Regions from separate parts of the Rhodococcus sp. X156 genome, predicted to be linked through region 3. Evidence: riboswitches for the same ligand, from Rfam matches in the RefSeq annotation. Region 3 holds a riboswitch; each other region holds the start of a gene.
The links. A riboswitch is a leader RNA that binds a small molecule or an ion and turns the genes downstream of it on or off. The one in region 3 is predicted to bind S-adenosylmethionine.

Region 1 (9,603 bases), 310 kb from region 3:
AGGCCGCACTGGCGCACCAGCAGCTTCACCGCCGGCTCGGCGCAGAGCTCGGCCAGGGAGACCTCGAGGTTGTCCGCGCTGGGCCAGTGGTGGGCACGGCGCGGAACCCACACCTCGTCGCGGGTCGACGGCTCGGGGTGCCCCAGGCGGTCGACGGCGAGGCCGCACCCCGGCAGCGCGGCCAGGGCCACCTCCGCCACCTCGGCCAGCACCGGCTGCTCCAGGCAGCGCTTCCACAGCACCCGCAGCGTCGCGGTGTCGAAGAGCACCGCGCCGTTGGCGCAGACGGCGAGCGGGGCGATGCCGAGCTGGTCGGTCACCGGCAGCACCCACTGCGGGGGACGTCCCGTGACCGGCACGAAGGGGACCTGCGAGGTCACCAGCGCACGCACCCCCGCGATGGTCGCCGGGCTGACCAGCCCGTCAGCGCCCAGCAGCGTCCCGTCCAGGTCGCTGGCCACCAGGTGCGGCAGCGGTGCGGCAGGTGGGTTCACCGGAGTCGCAGCAGCCCCCGGATCAGATGGTGACATCGGCACCCAGACCACGGAACTGGTTCTCCTTGAACTCGCGAAAGCCGGGGATGCGCTCGCACGCGCGGTGCCAGTTGGGGTTGGTCTTCTTGTCCCGCTTGTAGCCGTAGGTGCCCACCCCGGCGTCTGCCGGCTCCTGGTGGAACACCCGCAGGTTCGGTGAGTACTCGGGCACGCAACCGGCAACGGTGATCATCCGGTGGGCGAAGTCGGCGTCCTCGTAGCCCCAGACCCCGTCGAACTCCTCGTCGTGACCGCCGATCTCCCGGGCCTTGGCCACGGGGTACAACAGGTTGCCCGCGTGCATGAACGCCCAGGGCTGCGGCACCTCCGGCAGCGCCACCATGTCCGGCATCCTTCGATCCTGCGGCAGCCCGTAGTTGGACACGCTGCCCACGGTCGGCAGCAGGTCCAGCACGCTCACGTCCCGCATGATGTGGGCGGGGCTGAGCGCGGCACAGGAGACGAAGACCCGCTCACCCGTGCAAATCCTGCTCTGCCCGCCCCGGGCGACGTACTGCAGCGCCGCGACCAGGTACCCCTCCTGCAGCACGCAGTCGGAGTCCAGGGACAGCACCCACTGGGCTCGGGTGAGCCGGAGGGCCAGGTTGCGCGCCCGGCAGAGCGCGAACGGGTGCGGCAGCTGGGGCTGCTGCACCAGGGTCAGCTGCATCCGGCTGGAGAACTGCCGGTGGAGCCGCTCGAGGGAGTCGACGTCGGAGTTGTTGTCGACCAAGATCACCTCGACGCGGTCCAGGGCAGGGCCCTGCCCGGCGATGCCGGCCAACGTCCTGGCGAGCAGGTCGGCGTCGTTGTGGCAGGGGATGGTGATGGCGATCAGCGGTGCTTCTGTTGCGGCCATGGCGCTCCACAGGAGAGAGGGAGGGTGCCGCCGGGGTGCACTCACCCGACGTGGGGTGTGCCGATGGCTACAGCTTCCCCATGACCAACGCTACGGTGGCGCCCCGGAACCCGCTCAACGAGAAGACGTCTCGGCGAACTCGTAGTCGATGTCGGTGAAGGAGTCGACCGCGAGGACGTAGCAGAACCGCAGCACGGACTCGCCTCGCTCGCCGTGGTTCCAGGGTGGGACGGCTGGGCCCGCGCTGCTCGGCGCAGTGGCCTTCGTCGCAGCACCGCGCTGCTGCGCCCCGCCAGCGCGCCGATGCCGCTCGGGCAGTGCATCCTTGGGCGCCATGACCCCCCCACAGCAGAAGACCGGTGAGGAGACCCACTACGAGGCCGTGGTGGTGGGAGGCGGCTTCGCCGGGCTCACTGCCGCACTGTGGCTGGGCCGGTTCCACCGACGGACGCTGGTCCTCTCGGCCGGACCGTCCCGCAACGCGCCGGCGCAGGTCGCGCACGGCTACCCCGGCTTCGACGGTGCCAACCCCGGGGAGCTGCTGGACAAGCTCGAGGCGGAGGTGGACCAGTACCCCAGCGTCACCCGACGCACCGCGTGGGTGGACACCGCCGCCCAGGACGGCGACCAGTTCTGCATCACCGCCGGTGAGCTGGCGGTCACAGCTGACCGAGTGGTTCTGGCCACCGGCATCCGCGACGTGCAGCCGGACCTGCCCGGCTTCGCCGACTACGAGGGCAGGAGCATCTGGCACTGCCCCGCCTGCGACGGCTACGAGTACACCGGCAAGCCGATCGTGGTGGTGGGCAACGGGGAGCACGTCGCCGGGTACGCCCAGGAGCTCATGCCCTACGCCGACCCGCTCACCATCGTCACCCTCGGCTCCACCCTGGCCGGCTCCGCCGAGGACCTCGCCGCGCTGGCGCCCCGCGGCATCGAGGTGCACGAGCAGGCGATCCACCGCCTGCACGGGGCCGACGGGCAGCTGGAGGCAGTGGAGCTGGCCGACGGCACCGTGCTGGAGGCGGCGGCGGTGTTCTACTCCCTGGGCCACGAGCCGCTCTCCGAGCTGGCCAAGCAGCTGGGCTGCGAGGTGGGCGCGGAGGGGCTCGTCGTAGACCGGCGGCAGGAGACCACCACCACGGGCGTCTACGCCGCCGGCGACCTGGCGCCGCTGGAGGAGCTGGTGGTGGTGGCCGCCGCGATGGGTGCGGTCGCCGCCAACAACCTGCACCAGAGCCTCGGCCCGGGCAGCTGAGCCAGCGCCCACCCCAGCCGCGCTCACCTCGACTTGCGGCAGTGGGGCAGACGGGCACGATCGGGCCATGCCCGCACCGCGGACGCGGTGGCTCGTGCGCCGAAGGAGGATGCCGTGACCGATCGCCTCTCCCCGCCGTCGACAGCCGTCACCGCTGGCTCGGAACCCGTGCTCGACCGCTACCCCACCCGCACCGCGGCGCGCCCGGAGCTGCTGGTCCGGACCGATCCCGCGGTGTGGGGCGGGCTCTCCGCACCCGGCCCGTTCTCCGCCGACGAGCTGGCTGACTACGACCGCACCGGCTTCAGCGCGGTCCCGGCGCTGCTCGGCCCGCAGGAGGTGGCCGACCTCGCGGCCGAGCTCGTCCGGTTCGCGGCCGACCCCGCCGTGCGGGAGGACCGCCGCACCGTCATCGAGAAGTCCTCCCAGGAGGTGCGCTCGGTGTTCGAGGTGCACCGGACGAGCCAGGCGGTGGCGGCGCTGGTCGCCGACGAGCGCGTGATCGGCCGGGCGCGCCAGGTGCTGGGCTCCGACGTGTACGTCCACCAGAGCCGGATCAACTACAAGCCCGGCTTCGGCGGTGGTGGCTTCTACTGGCACTCCGACTTCGAGACCTGGCACGCCGAGGACGGCATGCCCGCCCCGCGAGCCGCGAGCATCTCCATCGCGCTGACGGAGAACTTCCCGCACAACGGCTGCCTGATGATCATCCCGGGATCGCACCGAACGTTCGTGCCGTGCGTGGGCGAGACACCCGAGGAGCACTTCACCACCTCGCTGCGCGAGCAGGGCCGCCAGGTCGGCACCCCCGACGACGCCAGCCTCGCCACCCTCACCGCGGCCGGCGGCATCAGCCTGCTCACCGGCGCTGCGGGCTCGGCCACGATGTTCGACTCCAACTGCATGCACGGCTCGGCGAACAACATCACCCCGTACCCGCGGTCCAACCTGTTCGTCGTGTTCAACAGCGTGCAGAACCGCCTGGTGGAGCCGTTCGCCGCGCCGGCACCACGGCCGGAGCACATCGCCGCGCGGGGGTGAGGCGGTTCCCAGCGGCACCCTCGTCGACCAGCACGTGCACCATCGCTTAAAGTTTCACCTGTCTGGCCCCGTGCGGGCCCGGCGCGGTCCAGCCGTCGGGCCACCCTTGTCGCTGAGGGTGTTCCGTGGCCGCGCGCCCGCTGCATCCTCGTGGATGGCCGCCTGTACGGCCGCAAACGGGAGCACAACCATGAGTGACACACCCAGCGCCGCTGGGCGTCCAGCACCGAGCGCGAGCCAGGCTGGCGCTGCGGAGGCACCCAGCCCGGGCCCCGCGCGCGAGCTCATCTCCGCGATCCACGAGCTCACCCGGATCGTGGTGGGCGAGAAGCCGCTCGACGAGGTGTTCGCCCAGGTGGTCCAGCTGGCCCGGCGGGAGATTCCCGGCGCCGACGAGGTGTCGGTGACCATGGTCGACGGATCGGGCGCCACCACACCGGCCGCGACGGGCGAGCTCGCGTGCACGCTGGACGAGCAGCAGTACTCCACGGGGCAGGGCCCGTGCCTGCAGGCGGCCACCACCGGAGAGACGCTGCACATCCCGGACATGCAGGCAGAGCAGCGGTGGCCTGAGTACACCCCCTTCGCCGCGCGCAACGGCGGGCTGAGCTCGCTGTCGGTACCGCTGCCCGTGCAGGACACCACGGTGGGCGCGCTGAACATCTACGCCCGCGTGGTCGACGCCTTCGACGAGCACAGCCGCGAGCTGGCCGAGCACTTCGCCGGCTACGCCGCGGTGACCGTGCGCAACGCCAGCCTCTACACGGCCACCACGAACCTGGCCGAGCAGATGCAGGCGGCCATGGAGTCCCGCGCGGTGATCGAGCAGGCCAAGGGCATCATCATGGGCGAGCGCCGGTGCAGCCCCGACGAGGCCTTCCGGCTGCTGTCCAAGGTCTCCCAGGATGCCAACCGCAAGCTCCGCGACGTGGCGACCGCGTTCGTCGCCCAGGCCTACCAGTCGTCCTAGCCCGCCTGGACCTCTGCGCTGCGGGCCCGGCGGAAACCGCTTGACAAAGTTGACCGGTCCAGTCGACTATTGGTGGCAGGTCATGAGTGCCAGCGTCAAGCCCCGGCTCGCTGGCCGGCAACCCTCCTCCGCGGTGGGGTGCCCCGGGTGAGGACCAGGCTCCGGCGAGGTGTCGGAGCAAGCGCGGACCCCCGAGTGACGCACGCTCTCTCTCGGGATCTCTGGGGTCCCTGAGCGGAACGAGAACGCCGTGACCACCACCCTGCTGTCCCGCCCCGCCGCTGCGGCGGCGACCGAGACCCCCACCACGCTGCGCCTGGCCACCCTGGTGCGGGGCATCGCCGCCCAGCCACACCGGTGGCGCGACCAGGTGCGCTTCTCCACCCGGGAGCGCTGCTGGTCCCGGCTGGAGTCACCGGCCGGGGTGGACGTCTGGCTGCTCACCTGGACCAGGACGCAGAGCACCGACCTGCACAGCCACGGGCTGGCCAGCGCCGCGCTGACCGTGGTGCAGGGCACCATCACCGAGGTTCGCCCGGACGGCCGCGGTGGGCTGCACGCCGACCGGCTGGGGGTGGGCGGGCTGCGCACCGTCACCACCGGCGTGATCCACGACGTGCGCAACGAGCGGGACGAGCCGGCGGTGAGCATCCACGCCTACTCCCCCCGGCTCACCGAGATGACGTTCTACCGGCTGGAGGACGGGCTGCCCGTCGCCGACCGCACGGTGCTCACCGACGAGCCGGAGGTTGACGCCTGAGACCTGCCGGTGGGTCGCACCCCGGGGTGCAACCGGTCACATCCCGGCGATCAATGGCCGCTGCACCGCCCTGAACAGGGCATTCTTGAGCTCATACCCCGCTCGGGGTGGTGAGGAGGACCGGCGATGAGCACCTCGTCAGGACGCGGCGGTCCCTGGATGAGCGCGACGATGCGGTACTGCAGCGGCTGGCGCACCTCGGCCTCGGCCGGGTTGCAGCGCCGGGCCAGCACCCCGCGCCGCGTGCGCCGCACCGTCAAAGCCCTCCGCGCCGTGGATGGGCCGTCTGCAAGTACCACCAAGCGCGCCGCAGACCGTCGCTAACCGCTACCAGGTGCTGCTGCTCAGCCCCCGCCAGCAGCAACACCCGGTCAGCAGCACCCGGTCAGCGGAAGAAGCTGAGGAACAGCGCCACCAGCCAGCTCCAGAAGTCCAGCCACGGGTTCGACGGCGCGGGGGCCACCACCGGCGGCGCCGGCTCGCCCGCGCACGGCGCGCCGTCCAGTCCGCCCGCGGCCCGGCCCACCCGCTCCAGGCCCTTGCGGTCGCCCGCGGCGAACCCTGGGGTGGCGGCACCGCTCACGGTCGGGTTCATCACCTGGCCCGGCGTGTTGGTGTGGTCCAGACCGATGGCGTGGCCCAGCTCGTGCAGCACCAGCCGGCCCCGGGTGGACGACGCGGCCGGCCCGAACCCGGGCGCCAGCTGCGGGTACGTGCGGCTGTCGAGCACCACGAACCCGGACACCACCTGCCACGGGGTCGCCTGCGCGGCACCCGGCGGGGTGTACGACCAGGTGGTGACGCCGCCGACGCCCGCGGCGCCGCCCATGCCGTTGAGCAGGCTGGACGTGCCCGGACCCGTCCCCGGCGCGGCCCAGGCGATCACCAGCGGCGTCCTGGGGTTGGCCGGCGTGCCGTCGAAGCCGTGGCCGCGCTGCGGAACCACGTCGGTGGTGCCGGTGTACACCAGGTTCAGCCCGGACTCCCGGCGCACGATGTCCACGGCCGCCGCCGCGTCAGCCTCGGCCGTGGGACCGCCGTTGCGCGGGTTGACCTGGTACGGGATCGGCTCGCAGGGGTTCCAGCGGATCACCGTCCCGTCCGGGTTGTGGTGCAGCGCGTAGCCGTCGTAGCTGACCGAGGCGGCCCCGGTGGTGGTAACCGGCGCCGGGTCCGGCGCCACGGGCGCGGGTGCCGACGAGGCCACCGCGGCACCGGAGGCCATCAGCAGCGCCGTGGTGGCACCGGCCAGCGCGAGCCCGCGGAGGCGAGGAACGGTCAGCGTCATGTGGGGTCTCCGTAGCTGTCTCGGCCGCCCTGCTCCGGGCGCACCGCCACCTCCCCCATCGGCCACCGAGCGACGGTGCTGAGCCGACACCGCGGCCCGGGCGACCTAGGGTGGGCGGCACTGGCCCTGAGCACGAGGAGACGACCAATGAGCACCGTCCGGGCCTGCCTCGTCGTGGACGCTCAGCCGACGTTCTGCGAGGGCGGGGAGCTGGCGGTGGACGGCGGCAACGACGTCTGCGTCCGCAGCGCGCAGTTCCTCGCCGAGCACGGCGACCGCTACCACCTGGTGGTGTCCAGCCAGGACTACCACGTCGATCCCGGCCACCACTTCTCCAGCGAGCCCGACTTCGTCGACACCTGGCCCCCGCACGGCCTGGCCGGCACCGCCAACGCCGAGCTGCACCCCGCGCTGGCCGACACCGCCATCGACGTGCGGGTCCGCAAGGGTGCGCACGAGGCGGCGTACTCCCTCTTCGACGGCGCCGACCCGGACGGACGACCAGCGCTGCAGGTGCTGCGCGCGGCCGGCGTCACCGACCTGGACGTGCTGGGCATCGCCGAGAGCCACTGTGTGCGGGCCACCGTGCTCGACGCGCTGCGCCACGGCTTCGGCGTCCGGCTGCTGCGCGACCTGACGGTGCCGGTGACCGCCGAGCTGGGGGCGGCCGCGCGCACCGAGATGCACGCTGCCGGGGCCGCGCTCACCACCAGCGCCGCGGCGTTCGCCAGCTGACGGCAGCACCGGCCCAGGGTCAGGCTCCGGTGAGCACTCCCTGCTGCGCGGCGGCTGTGGTGGTGGTGCTGCGGCGGCTGGTGTCCAGCAGCCGCCGGGCCGCCCAGTCGAGCACGAAGCCGAGCACGCCGATCACCACGATCACGGCCATCACCTGGTCGTAGGCGAGCTGGTCGCGGGCGTTGAGGATCTGGTAGCCCAGCCCGGAGCGCACCCCCAGCATCTCCGCCGGCACCAGCACGATCCAGGCGATGCCCAGGCCCACCCGCAGCCCGGTGCGCACGTGGTCGCGGATCGCCGGCAGCACCACGGCGGTGAGCTGCTCCCACCGAGTGGCGCCCAGCGAGCGGGCCACCAGCAGGTGCCCGGGGTCCACGGCGCGCACGCCTGCGGCGGTGTTGATGACGATCGGCCACACCGCAGCGGCGGCGATGAGGAAGAACACCGGTTGGTGGCCGATGCCGAACAGGGCCACCGCGATGGGCGCCCAGGACAGCGGCGAGATCATCCGCAGGAACTGCACCACGGGCATCGAGGCGCGCTCGAAGCGGACGTTGAGCCCGATCAGCAGGCCCAGCGGGATGCCGATCACCGTGGCGACGAGCAGGCCGACGAGCAGCCGCCACACGCTGACCCCGACGTCGGGCAGCAGCACCCCGCGGTCGAACAGCTCCACCAGCGCCGGAACGACGTGCTGCGGGGCGAACTCGCGCACCAGCGACGTGCTGCCGGCGACCACCGTGGTGAGCAGCCACCACACGGCCACGGCCACGGCGATCGCGGCCGCGGGCGGCCAGCACGCGCTCCACCTCGGACGGGCAGGCTGCTTGGTGCTCACGTGGGATCCACTTCCTCGGTACGGGTGAGGGTCTCGGGCAGGCCGAACGCGGCGGGACCGCCGTGCCGGGTGATGCTCTGCCGCACGAAGCGGTCGTCCACCAGCTCGCCGTGCACCGCCGCGGCGTCCACCCGGTCGAGGAAGCCGGTGTCGCCGTCCACCACGGTGTCGTGCATGGCCTCCACCAGCGCCTGCGTGAAGCTGGGGAAGGGGAAGGGCTGGAAACCGAGCCGCTGCGGCTGCCAGCCGGGGTGGCGCAGGTCGTACTTGTCGGCCGGATAGGTCAGCGCCTTGGTGATCGCCGGCAGCGGCTGCGGCAGGTACTTGCCCGCGGAGAGCTCCCCGGCGGTGGCCTGGCGCCCGCCGTCGATGCGCAGCTGGGCGGCGAGCACGGAGTCGGTGAGCGTCTGCACCCCGGCGGGGGCACGGTCGATGAGGTCGGCGTGCACCAGCAGCGCGCAGCAGGCGTGGTCGCGCCAGACGTCGCCGACGAAGCGGTGGATGCGCCCGATCTTCCTGGCCTCGGCCGCGGCGTTGAACGGGTCGGCCACGGTGAAGGCCGCGATGGAGCCGGCGGCCAGCGCGGGCACCATGTCCGACGGGCTCATCACGATCAGCTCGACGGTGCCGGCGGAGCGGGACGCGGACTGGCGGATCACCGGACGCAGGCCGTTGGCCCGGAAGAGCTGCTGGATGGCGATGTTGTGGATGGACCACCAGAACGGGATAGCCACCTGCTCCCCCGCCAGCTGGCCCAGCTCGGTGACGTGCGGCGCCACCGTCAGCGCGGAGCCGTTGGTGTGGTTCCAGCCGAGGATGCGTGCGCTGGAGCCCACCGAGTAGCGCAGCTGCACGGCCATCGGCATCAGCAGGTGCACCACGTCCACCTGCCGGCTGACGAACGCCTCCGCCAGCGACGCCCAGCTGCGGAACAGCACCGGCTTCGCCTGGCTCACCACCGCCGGGTCGTAGAGCCCGGCGTCGTGGGCGATGAGCAGCGGGGAGGCGTCGGTGATGGGCAGGTAGCCGATGCGCAGCTGACCGGTGGTGTTGCTGCGGTCGGTGGCCGCGGCGCGGGCCAGGTCGGCCACCCCGGCCAGCCCACCCGCGACGGCCAGCCCGGTCGCCCCGCGCAGGAGGGTGCGCCGGTTCAGCCCACCACCAGCACTCACCGGGCCTCCACGGGCACACCGGTGGCGTCGCGGTAGCGGGCCATGATCTCCACCCGCAGCCGCTGCGGGTCGGTGCTGGTCGACCACTCCTGCTCGAACACCCCGGAGGCGCCGAGCAGCGCGATGCGGTCGCCCACCACCACGGCCTC
Region 2 (9,603 bases), 270 kb from region 3:
TGACTTCCAGATTCTCAAGGCGGAGAGCTTGACCAACGACGGCACTGCGCTGGTGGTCTACGCCCTGGCCGTGGGGGTCGCGGTCGGTGGGCACTACACGGCGCTGGACGTGACCGGCCGGGTGCTGCTCTCCTACCTGGGCGGCGTCGCGGTGGGGGCGGCGGTGGCCGGGGTGGCGGACCTGGTGATGCGGCCGCTGCGCGAGGCGCCGGCCATCAACCTGGCGCTGCTGCTGGTGCCGTTCGTGGCCTACCTGCTGGCCGAGCAGGTCGAGGCGTCCGGGGTGCTCGCCGTGGTGGTGGCCGGGCTCATCATCGCCTTCCACACCAACCGGCTGAGCACGGCAGCATCGCGCCGCCAGACGGAGTCGGCCTGGCCGCTGGGCTCCTACGTGCTCAACGGGACGCTGTTCGTGCTCATCGGCCTGGAGGTGCAGGCGGTGGCGCGCTACCTGCAGCCCACTGACGTGGCGCGGCTGCTGCTCACCGTGGTGGTCGTCTGGCTCGGGCTGCTGGTGATCCGCTTCGCCTTCATCACCACCTCCGTGATGCTCATCCGGCTGCTCGACCGCCGCCCCTCGCAGCGGCTGCGACGCCGGACCTACCGCTCCCGGGTGGTCTCGGCGGTGGCCGGCTTCCGGGGGGCGGTGTCGCTGGCCATCGCGCTGTCGGTGCCGGTGACGATGAACGACGGACAACCGCTGGCGGCGCGCGAGGAGATCATCTTCGTCACCGCCGGCGTGGTGGTGCTGACGTTGCTGGTGCAGGGCCCGTTGCTGCCGGTGGTGGTCCGCTGGGCCCGGCTGCCCCAGGACGACGCCGGCGGCGAGCTGCGGCTGGCCGAGTACGCGATCGCCGCCACCGCCGTGGCCGCACTGCCCACCGTGATCGCCACGCACGGCGCCAGCGAGGCGGTGCGGGCGCGGCTGGCCCACGACTACCAGCACCAGCTGCACCAGGCCTCAGGCGAGCAGGACGGTGGGGCGCTCGACGGCGCCGAGGTTCTGCCCGGTGCTCATCAGCTGCCGCTCGAGCACGACGAGGAGTACACGCGGCTGCGCCTGGCGCTCATGGAGCACAAGCGCGAGGAGCTCAACCGGCTGCGCCACAGCGGCACCATCGACGACTCGGTGGCGCTGCGCGTGCAGACCCGCCTGGACATCGAGGAGCTGCGGCTGACCGGCATCGACCCGCTGGACTAGCGGTTGGCTCAGGCCCACCAGGGTGTGACCGCGACGCCGTCGAGCGTGGCGAGCTGCAGCTCGGTCGCGCCGGGATCGACCAGCGCCGACACCGGCTCGGTGGCGCCGGGTGGCTCCAGCAGGCACGGGGTGGGGCCGTCGCTGCTGCAGGGGAACCACAGCCCCGCACACTGCAGCACCGTGCCTGCGCGCACGATCTTCACCGCCGGCCCGTGCGCCCCCACGGCGGCGCGCAGCCGCCAGGGGTGGTGGTGCCACCACCGCAGCAGCGAGCCGTCGCGGCACTCGATGAGCACGTGGTCGCCGTCAAAGCCCACCACCGTCGCCCAGCGGCCACGCGAGCGGTACTGCCGCGCCATGATCCAGTGCGGCTGGTGTCCGCTGCGGTACGTCCGGCACGGTCCCACGCCTGGCAGCTCGACGTTGCGCATCGCCGTCATCTCCGATCCCATCCTTGGCCGCGCCGGGTGCGCGGCCCTGTTCTTCCTGCGGAAGCACCCCGGGGGAGAGGGTTGCTGGACAGCCAGCCGCAGGGCTTGGCGCTGTCGCTCGGGAACGGGCTGAACTGTACTGCCGAACGCCGACACAGTGCCGACTTACATGAGCAGCGGTGGGGGAGTGCCGCACACTTCCCACCGGCCTGAGCGGGGAATACCTGTTCTCCGTGCCGAGTTGTCCGCACCATGACCACCATCGGTTTCATCGGCAGCGGCAACATCGGCAGCAACCTCGCGCGACTGGCTCTCACGCGCGGCTACGACGTGGTGCTCAGCAACAGTCGCGGCCCGGAGACGCTGCAGGACCTGGTCGGCACCTTCGGCCCCGGGGCCTGCGCGGCCACCCCGGAGGAGGCCGCCGCGGCCAGCGACCTCGTGGTGGTCACCGTCCCGCTCAAGAGCTACCAGCAGGTGCCGGTGGAGCCGCTGCGCGGCAAGGTCGTCATCGACACCAACAACTACTACCCGCAGCGCGACGGGCAGATCGCCGAGCTGGACGACGAGTCCACCACCGTCTCCGAGCTGCTCCAGGCGCACCTGCCCGACTCGCAGGTGGTCAAGGCGTTCAACAACATCTACTTCGACTTCATCGGCACGCTGGCCCGCCCCGCCGGCAACCCCGGGCGCAGCGCGCTGGCCATCGCCGGCGACGACGCCGGGGCCAAGCAGACCGTCACCGAGCTGCTCGACCAGCTGGGCTACGACGCCCTGGACGCCGGCCCGCTCGCCGAGGGCTGGCGCTACCAGCGCGACACCCCCGCCTACGCCGCCTACTTCGACACCACGGCCGAGAGCCAGACACCCCGGGCGCGTCAGGCGACCGCCGGGCAGCTGCGCGAGCTGCTGGCCCAGGCGAAGCGCTACCGCGACATGTGAGCCCCAGCCAGCCGGGCTAGGAGGAGTCGGCGCTCTTGGTGGCGTCGTCGACGATCCGAGCGGCGATGATGTGCAGCTTCACGTTCTGCTCCTGGGACAGCCGCGAGATGAGGTCGAAGGCAGCCTTGGCGTCCAGCGTGAACCGCTCCATCACGACCCCCTTGGCCTGGCCGATGATGTCGCGGTTGACCAGTGCGTTGGTGAGCGTGCGCTCCTGGCGTGCCCCGGCGATGGCCACCGCAGCATGGGTCGCGAAGATCAGGCCGGTCGCGATCGACTCCTCGGTGAACGCCGACGGTTGCGAGGAGTACAGGTTGAGCACTCCGAGGTTGTCACCCTCGACGTAGAGCTGGAAGCACAGCATCGAGGCGATCCCGGCCGCGCGGCCGGCCGCCACGAAGGCCGGCCACCGGTCCTCGTCGGCGAGGTCGGCGATGTGCAGGGTCTCTTGCTCGTAGATCGCGGTGAGGCAGGGTCCCTCGCCCAGCTCCGTCTGCATCTCGTCCATCCGCCGGGCCAGCTCGTCGGTCGTCGCCTTGGGCAGCACGACCTTGCGGTCCACGACTGTGCTGATGGTTCCGTGCTCGGCGCCGACCACAGACGAGAGCACCGCGGTGAGCACCGCGTCCAAGGTGTCGTCCTCGCTGCCGTGGTCACGGTGCAGCGTTCGGGCAAGCTCGCCCATCACGGTGCTGAACTTCTCCGCCTCCCGGTGTACCGCAGTAGGAGTCCGATCGTTACCGTCCGTGGGCACAGCCATGGAGTGGACCTCTCCTTCGGAAGCTCGGCGCTGGTCACGGCACTGGGCCAGGGGCACTGTGCATGGTAGGGCATCACGTGGACATATCGGGCTAGCTAGTTGACAGGCGCGCTGGGGCACGCTAACTCATTCCGCTCAATCACCTTGCTTGACTGTAGTACTGGCACGAGCGGTGCGCTGGGCGCTGCGGCTGGGCGGTCTAGGGGACCACCACGGCGCGGCCGGTGATCGAGCCCGCGCGCAGGTCCTCATAGGCCTGTGGCGCCTGGTCGATGCCGTAGGTGGTGGTGTGGATCTGGATCTGGCCCCGCCGGGCCATCTCCACCAGCTCCATCAGCTCCTTGCGCCGGCCCCACAGCGAGGTGGACACCGAGATGTTGTACGGCGCACTGGTGAGACCGATCTTGGCGCCGCCGTTGCCGGCCCCCACGATCACCACCGACGACGCCACCCCGGCGCAGGCCACGGCCAGCTCCCCGGTGACGTCGGCGCCCACGAAGTCCAGCACCACGTTGGCACCGCGGCCGCCGGTGAGCTCGCGGATCTTCACTGCCGCCTCCGGGTTGGACTGAAAGGCCTCGTGTGCGCCCTGCTCCCGGGCGAAGGCCAGCTTCTCCTCACCCACGTCCAGGGCCACCACCCGCGAGGCGGTGAGCGTGCGGAGCAGCTGGATGGCCACGTGGCCGAGCCCGCCCGCGCCGATCACCACCACCGTGGAGCCGCCCACCAGCTGGTGCTGCACGCTCTTGATCGCCTGGTAGGGCGTGAGCGCGGCGTCGGTGAGCGAGGCCGCACGCACCGGGTCGAGGTCGCCGATAGGAACCAGGTGGCGCACGGAGTCGACGACCATGTACTCCGCCATGGCCCCGTCGTGGCCGAGGCCCGGTGAGGTCATCCCGTTGAGGCAGAGGTTCTCGTAGCCCTCGGCGCACATCTCGCACACCCCGCAGCCCCAGCAGCCGTAGACGATGACGGAGTCCCCGACGGCCACGCCCTCCACTCCCTCGCCGAGCGCGGCCACCGTGCCGGCGGGCTCGTGGCCCAGCGTCATCGGCATGGGATAGGGGTAGGTCTCCTGCGGCCACGCCATGACGAACTCGTCGGAGTGGCACAACCCGGACGCGGTGATCTTGAGCAGGATCTCCCCGGAGGCGGGGGTTGGCTCGTCGACGTCGACCAGCTCGGGGCGGCAACCGAAGCTGCGGTACTGCACGGCCTTCATGGGCTCTCCTCTGCGCGTGGCTCTTCGGAGAGTCGTGACCGGCCGCGACCGGCAGGACCCACCCTCCATGGTCCACGCGCAGCGACCGAGGCCGACGGCTGCCGGACCGGCTCGACGCAAGCCGGCCGCGGACAGGGCAGAGTGTGCGGGTGGCCGGGACGTCCTGACCGCTTCCGCTGGCGGCAACGCCCCTCTCGAGCAAACCCCTGGAGCGCCGCAGTGACCTTCACCGAGTCCACCGACGTCGCTGCGCCGGTGTCGGTGGTCCGGCGCTGGGCGTCGCTGGCCGTCCTGTCGGCAAGCCTGCTCGTCGTCACCATGGACCTCACCGTCCTCAACGTGGCCCTGCCCGACCTGGCCGCCGACCTGCGCCCCACCGCCAACGAGCAGCTGTGGATCGTGGACATCTACTCGCTGGTGCTGGCCGGGCTGCTGATCTCCATGAGCGGCCTGGCCGACCGGTGGGGCCGCAAGGCCGTGCTGCTGGGCGGCTTCGTGGTCTTCGGCGCGGCCTCGGCGGTGGTGCTGCTGGTGGATTCCTCCGCCGAGCTCATCGCCGCCCGAGCCGCGCTCGGCGTCGGCGGGGCGATGATCATGCCCACCACGCTCTCGCTGCTGCGGTCCGTCTTCACCGACCCCGCCGAGCGCGCCACCGCACTCGGCGTGTGGGCGGGGGTGTCCTCCATCGGCGCTGCCGTCGGCCCCATCGTCGGCGGCGCGCTGCTGGAGCACTTCAGCTGGCACGCCGCGTTCCTGGTCAACGTGCCGCTGATGGTGGTGGCCCTGGTGGCCGGCTGGCTGATCCTGCCCGAGGCCCGCGTGCCCAACCCGGGGCGCTGGGACTTCGTCGCCACCGTGCTGTCCGTTGGCGGGATGGTCGCGCTGATCTGGGGCATCAAGCACTTCGCCAAGGAGACCAGCCTGCTGGCCCCCGCCGGTTGGGCCGCGCTGCTCGCTGCCGTCGTGCTGCTCACCGTGTTCGTCCGCCGCTGCCTGCGCCAGGACGAGCCGCTGCTGGACGTGCGGCTGTTCACCCGCCGCCCCTTCACCGCCGGCGTGGTCGCCGCGCTCGGAGCCATGCTGGCCATCGCCGCGCTGCTGCTGCTGCTCGCACAGTGGCTGCAGCTGGTGCAGGGCCAGAGCCCGCTGCAGTCGGGCGTGCACCTGCTGCCCATCGCCGGTGGCGGGCTGGTCGCCTCGGTGGCGGCTCCGGTGCTGGCCCGCTGGATCGGGGCGCGCACGGTGCTGGCCGTCGGCGTGGCCATCGCCGGGGTGGGTTGCCTGCTCATCTACCTGGTGCCCGGCGAGCTCACCTACACCACCGCCGCCATCGCCATGGCGCTCACCGGCGCCGGTGCCGGGTCGCTGGCCATCGGCTCGGCCATGATCATGGCCGGCACCCCGCCGGAGAAGGCGGGCAACGCCGCCGCCATCGAGGAGACCGCCTACGACCTGGGCAACGTGCTCGGCGTCGCCCTGCTGGGCAGCATCGCCGCGGTGATCTACCGCAACCACCTGGACGTCGGGGCGCTGGCCGAGCAGGGCGTACCGGCGGAGCTGGTGACCGCTGCGGAGGACTCCCTGGGCGGAGCCGCCGCCGTGGCCACCCAGGCGCAGCTGCCGGAGCTGGCCGCGCAGGCCAGGGTGGCGTTCACCGACGCGCTCGCCGACACCAGCCTGGTGGCCGGCGTGTTCATGCTGGTGGTCAGCGTCGTCGTCTTCGCCACTGCGCCCAAGGGGCTGGACATCACCAAGCAGGAGCACTAGCCCCACCCGGTGGCCTGCACGGGATACGTTGCCGCACATGAGCACACCCCTGGTGACCACGACCCGTGAGGGCCGGACGCTGGTGATCCGGCTGGACCGGGAGGCCAAGCGCAACGCCCTCAACCCCGACGTCACCGCCGGGCTGGACGCCGCCCTCAACGAGCTGGACGACGACCCGCAGCTGTGGTGCGGCGTGCTCACCGGCGGCCCCGCGGTGTTCTCCGCCGGCGCCGACTTGGCCACCGGACCGGGTGAGCCCACCGAGCGCGGTGGCATCGCCGGGCTCATCACCCGCCGCCGGGTGAAGCCGCTGATCGCCGCCGTGGAGGGCCTGGCCCTGGGCGGGGGCATGGAGCTGGTGTTCTGCTGCGACCTGGTGGTGGCCTCGCGCACCGCTGCCTTCGGCCTGCCGGAGGTCAAGCGTGGCCTGGTGCCCGACTTCGGCGGCGCGTTCCGGGCGGCGCACCTGCTGCCGGCCAACGTGGCCCGCGAGCTGCTGCTCACCGGCGCCACCCTGGACGCCGAGCGCGCCGAGCGGCTGGGCTTCGTCAACCGGCTCACCGCACCGGGGGAGGCGCTGGCCACCGCGCTGGCGCTGGCCGAGGAGATCAACCGCAACGCGCCGCTGGCCGTGCGGGAGGCGCTGCGCCTGGGCGGCGAAGAGATCAGCGGTGACGAGACGGCGTCCTGGCAGCGCAGCAACGCCGCGCACGCCCGGCTGCTGGCCTCGGCCGACGTCAAGGAGGGCATCGCCGCGTTCTTCGAGCGGCGCGACCCGGACTGGTCCGGCCGCTGAGCGAACCCGGTCAGCGGGGCAGGAACAGGTCCCGCCGCGCCATGGTGCTGGACACCGCCGCCGCGGCGGCCCGGACGGCGTCCACGTGCGCCTCCGGGCGAAACCGCGACGTGGGGCCGGTGACGCTGATCGCCGCCACCGGCCGCTCGTCCGCGCCCAGCACGGGGGCGGCCACGCACTGCAGCCCCACCGCCGACTCCTCGTGCTCAAAGGCCACCCCGCGCTCCACCACCGCGTCCAGCTGGCGCAGCAGCAGTCCCGGCGCCACCACGGTGTGCGGGGTGCGCCGCTCCAGCCGCCCGCTGAGCACCGCCCGCCGCAGCTCGGGCTCCGCGTGCGCCAGCAGCACCTTGCCGATGGCCGTGCAGTGCAACGGCATCCGACCGCCGTGCCGGGACGGCGTGGCGGCCTGGCGGTGCCCGCCGATCTTGGCGACGTAGACCACCTCCCGGCCCTCCGGCACCCCCAGGTGCACCGTCTCGTGGGTGCGCTCGTAGAGGTCCTGCAGGAACGGCATGGCCACCTCCAGCAGGCTGCGCTCCACCGACGCCCGCAGGCCCAGCTCGAACAGCCCGCCGCTGAGCCGGTAGCCGGCGCTGCTCCCGCTCACCCGGTCCAGCAGCCGGGTGGCCACCAGCTCACCGGCCAGGCGGTGCACCGTGGCCTTGTGCAGCCCGGTGCGCCGGACCAGCTCAGCCAGGCTGAGCACCTGGTCGTCCGGGGTGAAGGCGCGCAGGATGGCCACCGCCTTGCCCAGCACGGTGTTCAGGTCTCCGGTTCCCGCCGACTGGTGCACCGACGGGTCCACCGCTGGGTCCACCACCGCGCCCTCCTCGGCCGACTTTCGCCCACCGTATCGCTGAGCGAGACGAAGGGGTGGTCTGTGCCCGCTGGGTGGCGCAGAGTGGCCGGTGAACCAGAACCTGTCGAGAGTGGAGCACCACCATCAGCCAGTACCAAGTTCCGACCGGGCCCGCCGAGGCGCCCAGCACGGACATCGCCGCCGAGACGGTCGCCGCCGCTGCGGACCGCCTGGTGCAGGCGCACTTCAGCGGAGTGGCCTGCGCCCCCGTCCGCGACCTGATCGGCCGCGACGACGTCGCCGCCGCCTACCAGGTGCAGGAGCAGCTCAACGCCGCCCGCACCGACCGCGGCGCCCGGGTCATCGGCCGCAAGATCGGGGCCACGTCGGAGGCTGTGCAGACCCAGCTCGGGGTCGACCAGCCCGACTTCGGGGTGCTCTTCGACGACATGGGCTTCGCCGACGGCGAGGAGATCCCCATCAACCGGCTGATCCAGCCCAAGGCCGAGGCCGAGGTCGCCTTCGTGCTCAGCGAGGACCTCGCCGAGGGGCCGCTGGACGTCGCCCAGGTGCGCGGCGCCATCGCCTACGCCGTCGCCGCGCTGGAGATCGTGGACAGCCGCATCACCAACTGGGACATCTCCTTCGGCGACACCGTGGCCGACAACGCCTCCTCCGGCCTCTACGTGCTGGGCTCCGAGCACCGCACGCTCGCAGAGGTGGAGCCGGTGGACGTCACCATGTCCATGAGCATCGACGGCGAGGAGGTCTCCACCGGCAACGGCGCGGCCTGCCTGGGCGACCCGCTCACCGCAGTGGCGTGGCTGGCCCACCAGGCCCGCACCTTCGGCGAGCCGCTGCGCGCCGGCCAGGTCATCCTCTCCGGTGCCCTCGGCCCCATGCGGCCGGTCGCCGCGGGGTCCGTCGTCACCGCCACCATCTCCGGCCTGGGCACCGTCACCGCCCGGTTCGGCAACCAGTCCACCACCGAGGAGAACCACTGATGAGCGAGAAGAAGACCAAGGTCGCCATCATCGGGTCGGGCAACATCGGCACCGACCTGATGATCAAGGTGATGCGGCACTCCCAGCACCTGGAGATGGGCGCGATGGTCGGCATCGACCCCGACTCCGACGGCCTGGCCCGCGCCAAGCGGATGAAGGTCCCCACCACCCACGAGGGCGTCGACGGCCTCATGGCGATGGACAACTTCGACGAGATCGAGATCGTCTTCGACGCCACCTCGGCCAAGGCGCACGTCGCCAACGACGCCAAGCTGCGTCCGCTGGGCAAGCGGATGATCGACCTCACCCCGGCGGCCATCGGCCCGTTCCTGGTGCCGGCGGTCAACATCGACGAGCACATCGACGAGCCGAACGTGAACATGGTGACCTGCGGCGGGCAGGCGACCATCCCGATCGTCGCCGCCGTCTCCCGCGTGGTCCCGGTGGAGTACGCCGAGATCGTCGCCTCCATCGCGTCCAAGTCGGCCGGTCCGGGCACTCGCGCCAACATCGACGAGTTCACCGAGACCACCTCGCACGCCATCGTCAAGGTCGGCAAGGCCAAGCGCGGCAAGGCGATCATCATCCTCAACCCGGCCGAGCCGCCGCTGATCATGCGCGACACCGTGTTCTGCCTGGTCTCCGCGCCGGACGAGTCGGTGCACGAGCAGATCCGCG
Region 3 (9,603 bases):
GCGCAACAACCAGCCGGCGCGCAGCCGTCGCCGCGGGTGGGCGGGTCCCGCCGCCGCGGGGGCCTCGGAGGTCACCGCGGGAGCCGCCGGCGGGCGCACGGTCGTGGCGGTCACGGCTGGGCCGCCGTGACGTCGGCGTTGAACCGGTCGTCGAAGAAGTCGCGGACCTTCGGTGCGGACGGGATGAGCCTGACGGCGGCGAAGCGGTCGGCCAGCTCCTGCTGGCGGGCGATCACCCGGTCGTCGATGGGGATCGCCCGGCCCCGGGAGGTGTCGAAGGTGACGGTGGCCACCGAGGCCGGGAGGTTGGTCAGCTGGGAGTAGACCGGCACCCACTGGTCGGGGTGCGCCGCGGCCCAGGCGCGCGCCTTGACCAGCCGCACCAGGAAGTCCTTGATGGCCGCCTCCGTGGTGGGGTCGGCCAGTGCCGCGGTGGAGGCGACGGTGTAGGTGTAGCCGGTGGACAGCGTGGTGCCGTCGGCCACCACCTTCGCCCCGGCGCTGGCGATCGCCACCGCGTAGTAGGGGTTCCAGACCGCCCAGGCGTCCACCTGCCCGGCCGCGAACGCGCTCTGGGCGTCCGGCGGGGCGAGGTAGCGCACGGTGACGTCGTCCTGGGACAGCCCCGCCTGCTGCAGCAGCCCGATGAGCAGGCCGTGCGAGCTGGAACCCTTGGCCACCGCCACGCTCTTGCCCTTGAGGTCGGCGGCCGTGCGGATGCCGGTGCCGTCCCGGGTGAGCAGGAAGTCGTTGGCCTTGTCGCGCTCCTCCACCGAGACGATCCGTGCCTCGATGCCGGCCGCCTGCGCCAGCACCGGCGGGCTGTCGCCCACGCTGCCGAGGTCGATCGCCTTGGCGTTGAGTGCCTCCAGCAGCGGCGGTCCGGCGGTGAAGCTGGCCCACTCCACCTTGTACGGCAGCTCGTCGAGCTGGCCGGAGACCTTGAGCACCGACTGCACCGACTGCACCTGGTCGCCCACGTGCAGGGTCACCCCGGACAGGTCGATCGAGCCGTCGGCGGCGAGCACCGGGGCGGGTGGCTCGTCGGTGCTGCAGCCGACGAGGACGACGGACAGGACGGTGGTGGCCAGCACGGAGAGTGCTCGTCTTCGGGACAGGGGGAACGACATCGGAGGCCTTTCGGGCGCAGGAGGGCAGCGCCGGCCGCCACGGGGCGGGGCGCAGGAAGGGGTGCGGAGCAGGGGGGCGCGCTCAGCGGCGCAGGGCGATCAGCCGGGTCAGGCGGTGCCGGGCCGACAGCTGGCGCCGGCGGTGCGGCACAGGTCGACGTGCCGCCGGCGCGAGAAGGCGGGTCGGATCATGCTCGGGGTGGGCAGGGCCTGCACGGTTGCCTCCATCGGTCCTGGCAGTAGCACCCACTCCCGCGTGCTGCGGGGGGTTGCTGCGACGTCGACGAGCCAGGTCTCTCGGTCGCTCTGGATGGTGTGGCGCAAGGCTAGCGAGGGTGGGTGGCGGCAGACAACGAATCGGCTCAGCGTGAGCCGAACTCCAGGGTGGCGCAGCGCGCCTAGCCGGCAGCGACGGCGGGCTGCTCCACGGTGCGGGCCAGGATGCCCAGCGTCGCGCGCAGCCCGGCCTCCGGGATCACCGGGAAGACGCCCTTGTCGCGGAAGCGGTCGTCGATCTCGCTCCAGTCGTAGTAGGAGGTGACCAGGGTGCCGCCCTCGCGGGCCTGGAGCCGGTAGCCGTAGAGGTGCCGGATGGGCGGCTGGATGGTGCCGGAGATCGTCCACTCGATCAGCTCGTCGGGCACCAGGGCGGTGATGATCACCGTGACGTCGTACTTGCCCATGGGGAAGTCGTTGAGCGACTCCCGGTCCATGTGCACCAGGAACTCGTCGCCCACCGCACGCACCGCGTCGCCCTCGGCGGACTGCAGCATCCCGGAGCTGTCGATGCGCACGTGTCCCTGTGGGTCACACAGCAGCGCAAACACGTCCGCGGGGGACGCGGCCACCTGCCGCTGGACCTCGAAGCGCTCCGTCGTCATGGTGCCCACCCTGGCACGGCCGGGCGCTGGCCGCCGTGGGGAACCCGGGTCACAGGGCGGGGAAGGCCCGGTTGACCACCTCGCCCTGCTCGTAGACGTCGGCGGCGGGACCCAGGATCAGCGGGTCGGGCCGGCCCACCAGCTCGGCGTCCTTCTCGTCGTAGTCGAACAGGCTGAGCACGTGCCGCATGGCGGCCAGCCGGGCCCGCTTCTTGTCGTTGCTCTTCACCACCGTCCACGGCGCCCACTCGCTGTCGGTGTAGAAGAACATCGTCTCCTTGGCGTCGGTGTAGGCGTCCCACTTGTCGATGGACTCAAGGTCGGTGGGGGAGAGCTTCCACTGGCGCACCGGGTCGTTGGCCCGCTTGGCGAAGCGGCTGCGCTGCTCCAGGCGCGACACCGAGAACCAGAACTTGACCAGGTGGATGCCCGAGCGCACCAGCATCCGCTCCAGCTCGGGGGCCTGGCGCAGGAACTCCCAGTACTCGTCGTCGGTGCAGAAGCCCAGCACTCGCTCGACGCCGGCCCGGTTGTACCAGGACCGGTCGAACATGACGATCTCCCCGGCGGCGGGCAGGTGGGCGACGTAGCGCTGGAAGTACCACTGGGTGCGCTCGCGCTCGGTGGGCTTCTCCAGCGCCACCACGTGCGCGCCGCGGGGGTTGAGGTGCTCGGTGAACCGCTTGATGGTGCCGCCCTTGCCCGCGGCGTCGCGGCCCTCGAACAGGATCACCAGCGGCAGCCCCACGTGCTTGGCCCAGACCTGCAGCTTGAGCAGCTCGATCTGCAGCAGCCGCTTCTGCTGCTCGTACTCGCTGCGCCGCAGCTTGTCGGCGTAGGGGTAGCCCTGGCGCCAGGTGTCGGTGTCGCTGGTCATGCCGACCTGACTACCACGACCGCCGCCACGATGACGGTTCGCCGGGCCCCGCGGTGCTCAGGCCGGCTCCGCGGCCAGGCACTGCTGGGCCACGTGCCGCCCGATCGGCAGTGCGGCAGTGGCGGCCGGCGAGGGGGCGTTGAGCACGTGCAGGGTGCGGGCGGTGTGCTGCAGCAGGAAGTCGTGCACCAGGGCGCCGTCGCGGCGCACGGCCTGGGCGCGGATGCCCGCCGCGTGCGGCTGCAGGTCGGCCAGCTCCAGCTGCGGGCAGTACGTGCGGGCCGCGGCCAGGAAGGCCCGCCGGGAGGCCGAGCCCAGCAGCTCCCGGGCCCCGGTGCGCACGTTGCGCCGCGCCAGGTTCCAGAACCCGGCGTAGCCGAGGACGTCGCGCACGTCGGCCAGGTCCACGCTGCCCCGGCGGTATCCCTCCCTGGCCAGCCCGAGCACCGCGTTGGGGCCCACGGTCACCCGGCCGTCCACCATGGGGGTGAGGTGCACGCCCAGGAACGGCAGGTCGGGGTCGGGGACCGGGTAGATCAGGTGCGACACCACGTCCCGCCGGTGCGGCGGCAGCTGGAAGTACTCGCCGCGAAACGGCACGATGCGGGCCTCGGGCGTGGCCCCGGCCAGTGCCACCAGCCGGTCGGCCTGCAGCCCGCCGCACACCACCAGCCGGCGGCAGCTCACCACCTGCTCGCCGGCGGTCACCACCACCTCGGTCGCCGACTCCGCGATGGCGCGCACCGCCGCCCCCGGCACCACCTGGCCGCCGAGGCGCTCCACCTCCCGGCGCAGCGCGGCGCAGACCAGGGTGAAGTCCACGCTGGCGGTGACCGGCACGTGCAGCGCCGCCAGCCCGGCCACCGCCGGCTCACGCTCGCCCAGCTCCGCGGCGTCCAGGCGCGCCACGGTGATGCCGTTGTGCCCGGCGCGCTCGGCGAGGGCGTCCATCCAGGCCACCTCGCGACCGGTGGTGGCCACCACCAGCTTGCCCAGCTCGCGGACCGGGATGTCGTGGCGGGCGCAGAAGTCCTTGGTGGCCTGGGCGCCGGCCCGGCACAGCCGCGCCTTGAGGCTGCCCGGCTGGTAGTACAGCCCGGAGTGGATGACGCCGCTGTTGTGCCCGGTCTGGTGCCGGCCTAGTGCGGGCTCCTTCTCCAGCAGCACCAGGGACGCGCCGGGTCGCTGCTGGAGCAGGCTCAGCGCGGTGGCCAGGCCGACGATGCCGCCGCCCACCACGCAGTAGTCGTGCACCCGTGCGGCTCCCGCTACTCCGCCGCCCGGGTGCCGCCGACCTCGACCAGCAGCACCCCACCGATGATGAGCACGATGCCCATCCCCATCAGCGGGGTCAGGGGATCGTCGAAGAGGAGCTTGCCCAGCACGGCGACCGCGGCCACGCCGGTGGCCGCCCAGATGCCGTAGGCCACGCCCACCGGCACGCCACGGGTGAGCACCAGGTTGAGCGCGAGGAACGAGCCGGTGTAGCCGGCCACCACCAGCAGGCTGAAACCGAGCCTGCTGAAGCCCTCCGACGCTCGCAGCGAGAGGGTGGCGGTGACCTCCAGGGCGATCGCCAGGACCAGGAACAGCCACCTCATCGGCGGGGCGCCCGACAGGGCACGGAGGGGCGGAGCATGCGCCCAATCTAGACAGCCGAGGGCGGGTGAGACAGTGGGCCCCGAGACGATCCCAGAGCAGGGATCCCAGAGCCGGGATCACAGAGCACAGGAGAGCGTGATGAAGGTGCTGGTGGCGGCGGACAAGTTCCGCGGCTCGCTGTCCGCGCCGCAGGTGACCGCCCACGTGGCTGCCGGGCTGACCCGGGCGCGGCCCGAGGCGACGGTGGTGCAGCTGCCGGTGGCCGACGGGGGCGAGGGCACCCTGGCCGCCGCGGTCGCTGCCGGCTTCCGGCCCGTGCCGGTGGACGCCGCCGGACCCACCGGCGTCCCCTGCCGCACCGGCTACGCCGTGCGGGACGGGGTGGCGGTGGTGGAGCTGGCCGACGTGTCCGGGCTGGACCGGTTGCCCGGCGGCGTGCCGGCCCCGCTGCGCGCCAGCAGCCACGGCACCGGCGAGGTGCTGCGGGAGGTGCTGGACGCCGGCCTCCGCCGGGTGGTGCTGGGCGTGGGCGGCAGCGCGTGCACCGACGGCGGTGCGGGCCTGCTGCAGGCGCTGGGAGCCCGGGTGCTCGACGCCGCCGGGGCCGACGTCGCCCCCGGCGGGGCGGGGCTGGTCGACGTGGCGCAGCTGGACCTGGCCGGGCTGCACCCCGCGCTGGCCGAGACCGAGGTGGTGCTCGCCTCCGACGTGGACAACCCGCTGCTCGGCGCCCACGGTGCCGCCCCGGTGTTCGGGCCGCAGAAGGGGGCCGACGCCGACCAGGTGGCGCTGTTGGAGCGTGCCCTGCAGCAGTGGTCGGCGGTGGTCGAGGCCGCGACCGGCGAGCAGTGGGCGCACCGGCCGGGAGCGGGCGCCGCCGGTGGGGTGGGACTCGCCGCGCTGGCGGTGCTGGGCGCCCACCGCCGCCCCGGGGTGGAGCAGGTGCTGGAGCTGGTGGGCTTCGCCGAGCACCTGGCCGGCGCCGCGCTGGTGGTGACGGGGGAGGGCTCGCTGGACGAGCAGACGCTGCGGGGCAAGACCCCGGTGGGCGTGGCGCGGACCGCGGCGGCCGCCGGGGTGCCCGTGGTGTCGGTGAGCGGGCGCTGCCTGGTGGAGCCCGCTGCGCTGGCAGCGGCGGGCATCGGTCGTGCGTACGCGCTCATCGACCTCGAGCCGGACCCGCAGCGCTGCATGGCCCAGGCGGGCCCGCTGCTGCGTCGGCTGGCCATGCAGGTGGCCCAGGACTGGCTGCCCGGCGGTGGCCGTGCTGGGTGAGACCGTGCGCCAGCCGCTGTGGCGCTCCCGCCCGGTGGCCACCCTGGTGCTGATCAGCCTGCTCGGCTTCACTGGTTTCTGCTTCACCCTCTCGGCGCTGCCCGCCTGGGCGGTGCAGGGTGGCGCCGGCGTGGGCAGCGCCGGGCTGGTCACCGCGGTGCTGCTGGTCAGCACGGTGATTGGGCAGCTGGCGGTGCCGTGGTGGACCGCGCGCTTCGGCGCGGGTCGGGTGCTGGCGGTGGGGCTGCTGGCCCTGGGCGCCCCGGCCCCGTTCTACGCGCTCAGCCACGACCTGCGCTGGCTGCTGGCCCTGTCCGTGGTGCGGGGTGTCGGCTTCGCCATCCTCACCGTGGTGGGCACCCTGCTGACCTTTGCGCTGGCCCCGCCCGGCCGCCACGGGGAGGCGGTGGGGCTCTACGGCATCGCCATCTCGGTGCCCAACCTGCTGGCCATTCCCGCCGGGGTGGCGCTGACCCAGGCGGGGTTGTTCCCGTGGGCGGCGGTGCTGGCCGGCGCCCCGGTGCTGGCGGTGCCGCTGGCGTGGAGCCTGCACGCGGTGGCCGGCCCCGCCCGGAAGGCCGAGGTCGCTGCCCCCGCTGCCACTGCTGCCCCCGCTGCCACTGCTGCCCCCGCTGCCACTGCGGCCGCCGCGCGGTGGTCGGCGGTGGCCGCGGTGCTCAGCCCCTCCGTGGTGCTGCTGGCGGTGACCATCTCCGTCGGCGGGGTGCTCACGGTGCTGCCCATCGAGCGCCCGGACGGACAGCTGGCCGCCACCGCGGTGCTGCTGCTCGGTCTCGCCGGGGCGCTCACCCGCTGGCGGGTGGGGGCGCTGCGCGACCGGGTGCGCGGGGCGTGGCTGCTGCCCACCGCCGTGGTGGTCAGCGGGGTGGGCGGGGCGCTGCTGGCGGTGGGCCTTGGCCGGGCCTCGGGGGCGGCGGCCGCGGTGGCCGTGCTGGTGGGGGCCACGGTGTTCGGTGCCGGCCAGGGTGCGGTGCAGAACCTCACCCTGGTGGACGCGTTCGCCCTGGCGGGGCCGGGGCGAGCCGCCACCGCGAGCGCGGTGTGGAACGTCGGCTTCGACCTGGGCACCGGGGTGGGCGCCGTCGCCGTGGGTGCCCTCAGCGCGACCACGCTGGGCTTTCCGCTGACCATGGGGCTCTGCGCGGCGGTGCTCACGTGCACCCTGCCGCTGGCGGTGCGCTCCAGCCGCCGGGCCGCCGCGGGCCGGGTCAGGTGATTCCGTCGGTGCGGTGGTGAATCATGACTACCGTGCCTCCCCGCCGCAAGACCGCCACCACGTTGACCCAGGAGGACGCCGCCGCCCTGCGCGCCGCCCTGGCCGAGGGCAAGCGTCCCACCGTCTACCTGCGCGACGGCGTGCCCAGCCTGGGTGTGCCCGCCGCCAGCAGCGCGCGGGTGGTCTCCGTGCAGGGGGAGTCCACCGTGCTGGCGCGGCCCAAGGGGGTCAGCGACGACCTGCCCTACGAGCTGGGCGAGCTCTACGCCTCCCGCTCGGCCGCGCTCGCCGCCGCCGCACTGCCGCCCGCGGCCCCGCCGAAGCGGCGGCCCCGCGCTGTCGCCGCATCCAGGCCAGCGCCCGTCCGCAGTCCGGCACCGGTCGCGGCGGCCCCGTCCGCACCGGGCGCTGAGCCGGCCTCCGCCGCCCCCGCTCCTGCCGTCCCCGCTCCTGCTGTGCCCCCAGCTGTCGTGCCCGCGCCCGGTGCGACCGGGGCGCCCGCCCGCCCTCGGCGCAGCGGCCGCGGCACCCCGGAGCGGGTGACGGTGACCATCACCGGAACCGCGGACGGACAGTGGTCGGTGCAGGCTGCCCGCGGCAGCGCCACCGCGCGCGGCAAGGCCACCCCGGTGAGCCCGGACGCCGTCGCCCGCGCGGTGCACGAGCTGGGCGACGAGGCCACCACCAGCGCCGTGGCAGCGGTGCTCGACCACGCCCGTCGCAGCGCCGAGCAGCGGGTGGCGCAGCTCAGCGCCGAGCTGGAGGCTGCCCGCGCCGCGCTGCAGGCGCTGGCCAGCGCCGAGGCCGACCGCTAGAAGATCCAGACGCCCCAGGTGCCGGGCTTGAGGCCTACCTGCAGCAGCGTGTAGTCCACCAGTACCACCGGCGGGGCCAGCACCAGCATCCAGCTCTGCGGCAGCCGGGCCAGCTCACGGACGTCGCGCCAGCGGTCGGCGATCACCATGGCGCCGATGACCACCAGCGGGAACGACGTCATGGCCAGCACCCGGGTGTGGTCGGCGGTGACTGCCGCCGTGCCCAGCCACAGCAGCACCGCCAGCACCAGGCCCACTTGCTCCCGGCGCGACCAGCCGGGCCAGCAGTGCAGCAGCCCGGTGAGGGCGAAGCCCCACAACCCGGCCAGTGCCGACCACACCAGCAGCGGAGCCTCCGCCGTGGTCGAGCCCAGCAGCCCGGTGAACACCTCCCAGCGGGCCAGGAACGTCAGCCGCGACCCGCCGCCCGCGCCGACGGCGTGCAGGAAGAGCTCCAGCGCCACCTTGCCCACCAGGGCCCCGGCCAGCAGGTGCGCCGTGCGCGGGCGCAGCCCCACCGCCCGCGGCAGCTGGGGCACCAGCGCCAGCAGCACCAGCCCCACCGCGACCTGCTCGAAGTTCTGCACCCCGGCCAGCACGCCCGCGGCCAGCTGCCACGCCGGTCGGTGGCGCAGCGACACCAGGACCACGATCCAGGCGAGCACGGAGAACGCGTCGTACATCCCGATCCACAGCAGCAGCACCGTGGTGACCGGGGCGAGGGCCACCACGGTGGCTGCCACCAACCCGCTGCGCCCGCCCAGGCGCCGCCGCAGCCACAGCGTCAGCCACAGCGCGGCCACCGCCAGGGCGGCCGCGTGCAGCAGCAGGTACGCGGCGGTGCTGTGCACCGGCAGCAACCGGTAGGTGAGCTGGCCGAGCGGGGCACGGAGCAGGAACTGGCTGTCCTCGGGCAGCGGCGCCGTGGGCCACTGCCGCGCGGTCAGCTCGAACAGGTCCAGGTAGTCCACCTTGGCGGGCCCGGTGCGCCACAGCACCCACACGAGCACGCCCGCACAGGCCAGCGGCAGCGACACCACTGCGGCCAGCGCCGGCCGGATCCGGGCCCGCCCGAGGGCCGCCCTGGCCGTGCCCCGGGCGGGATCGGCGGTGGAGTCCGGACGGGGGGAGGGGGGTGCCGTCGTCATGAGGGTCGATGCTCCCGCCGCCTGCTGTGCACGACCTGACCGCTGCCTGGAAGCCCGCTGAGACCCCCAGGAGTGCCCTTACGCTGGCAGAACGTACAGCACGGGGCACCCGGGCGCCGGGGCACGGACGAGGCCCCCGTCAGCACGCCTGGGGCAGCGCGCGCTGACGGGTCGGCTCACTGCTGCGGGCGGGGCAGCATCGAGTCGGAGATGATCTTGCGCTGGATCTCGCTGGTGCCCTCGAAGATGGTGGTCAGCCGGGCGTCGCGCCAGTACCGCTCCACCTGCCGCTCGGTGGTGTAGCCGTTGCCGCCGTGCAGCTGCATCGCCTGGGTGGTGACCGTCGCGGCCATCTCGGTGGCCCGCAGCTTGGCCATCGCGGCCTCGCGGGTGCAGGTGATGCCCTGGTCGAGCAGGTGTGACACCTGGCGGTACATCGCCCGCGACTGCTCCACCTCCGAGGCCATGTCGGCCAGCGCGAAGCGCAGGGCCTGGAAGTCGCTGATCGGGTGGCCGAACTGCTCGCGCTCCTGCAGGTACACCGTGCAGTCCTCCACCGCGGCCTGGGCCAGGCCCACCGCGCGGGCGGCGGTGTGCACCCGGGCGATGTCCAGCCACGCCCCCACTCCGCTGAAGCC

Region 1: linked by a shared signal. The riboswitch ahead of ELX43_RS11865 (cysteine dioxygenase family protein) and the one ahead of ELX43_RS18300 (putative leader peptide) in region 3 are both predicted to bind S-adenosylmethionine.
Region 2: linked by a shared signal. The riboswitch ahead of ELX43_RS12065 (hypothetical protein) and the one ahead of ELX43_RS18300 (putative leader peptide) in region 3 are both predicted to bind S-adenosylmethionine.

Annotation. Positions count from the first base shown of each region.
Region 1 is NZ_CP034766.1:2,500,221-2,509,823, forward strand. Features, by position in the region: gene ELX43_RS11835 (HAD family hydrolase) at 1-494, opposite strand, end outside; gene ELX43_RS11840 (glycosyltransferase family 2 protein) at 517-1,392, opposite strand; gene ELX43_RS11845 (hypothetical protein) at 1,507-1,728, opposite strand; gene ELX43_RS11850 (NAD(P)/FAD-dependent oxidoreductase) at 1,727-2,650, shown strand; gene thpD (ectoine hydroxylase) at 2,765-3,691, shown strand; gene ELX43_RS11860 (GAF and ANTAR domain-containing protein) at 3,882-4,661, shown strand; SAM riboswitch class IV at 4,740-4,851, shown strand; gene ELX43_RS11865 (cysteine dioxygenase family protein) at 4,912-5,421, shown strand; gene ELX43_RS11870 (matrixin family metalloprotease) at 5,807-6,709, opposite strand; gene ELX43_RS11875 (isochorismatase family protein) at 6,857-7,444, shown strand; gene ELX43_RS11880 (ABC transporter permease) at 7,464-8,282, opposite strand; gene ELX43_RS11885 (ABC transporter substrate-binding protein) at 8,279-9,454, opposite strand; gene ELX43_RS11890 (ATP-binding cassette domain-containing protein) at 9,451-9,603, opposite strand, start outside.
Region 2 is NZ_CP034766.1:2,539,972-2,549,574, reverse strand. Features, by position in the region: gene ELX43_RS12070 (cation:proton antiporter) at 1-1,201, shown strand, start outside; gene ELX43_RS18235 (cation:proton antiporter) at 1-32, shown strand, start outside; gene ELX43_RS12065 (hypothetical protein) at 1,210-1,641, opposite strand; SAM riboswitch class IV at 1,647-1,758, opposite strand; gene ELX43_RS12060 (NADPH-dependent F420 reductase) at 1,885-2,574, shown strand; gene ELX43_RS12055 (GAF and ANTAR domain-containing protein) at 2,591-3,259, opposite strand; gene ELX43_RS12050 (NAD(P)-dependent alcohol dehydrogenase) at 3,534-4,556, opposite strand; gene ELX43_RS12045 (MFS transporter) at 4,776-6,323, shown strand; gene ELX43_RS12040 (enoyl-CoA hydratase-related protein) at 6,361-7,119, shown strand; gene ELX43_RS12035 (IclR family transcriptional regulator) at 7,130-7,942, opposite strand; gene ELX43_RS12030 (fumarylacetoacetate hydrolase family protein) at 8,152-8,925, shown strand; gene ELX43_RS12025 (acetaldehyde dehydrogenase (acetylating)) at 8,925-9,603, shown strand, end outside.
Region 3 is NZ_CP034766.1:2,806,212-2,815,814, reverse strand. Features, by position in the region: gene ELX43_RS13325 (ABC transporter permease subunit) at 1-24, opposite strand, end outside; gene ELX43_RS13320 (ABC transporter substrate-binding protein) at 111-1,094, opposite strand; gene ELX43_RS18300 (putative leader peptide) at 1,239-1,358, opposite strand; SAM riboswitch class I at 1,352-1,447, opposite strand; gene ELX43_RS13315 (SRPBCC family protein) at 1,529-2,011, opposite strand; gene ppk2 (polyphosphate kinase 2) at 2,061-2,888, opposite strand; gene lhgO (L-2-hydroxyglutarate oxidase) at 2,946-4,142, opposite strand; gene ELX43_RS13300 (SMR family transporter) at 4,157-4,489, opposite strand; gene ELX43_RS13295 (glycerate kinase) at 4,629-5,765, shown strand; gene ELX43_RS13290 (MFS transporter) at 5,749-7,002, shown strand; gene ELX43_RS13285 (DUF6319 family protein) at 7,026-7,817, shown strand; gene ELX43_RS13280 (hypothetical protein) at 7,814-8,965, opposite strand; gene ELX43_RS13275 (acyl-CoA dehydrogenase family protein) at 9,142-9,603, opposite strand, start outside.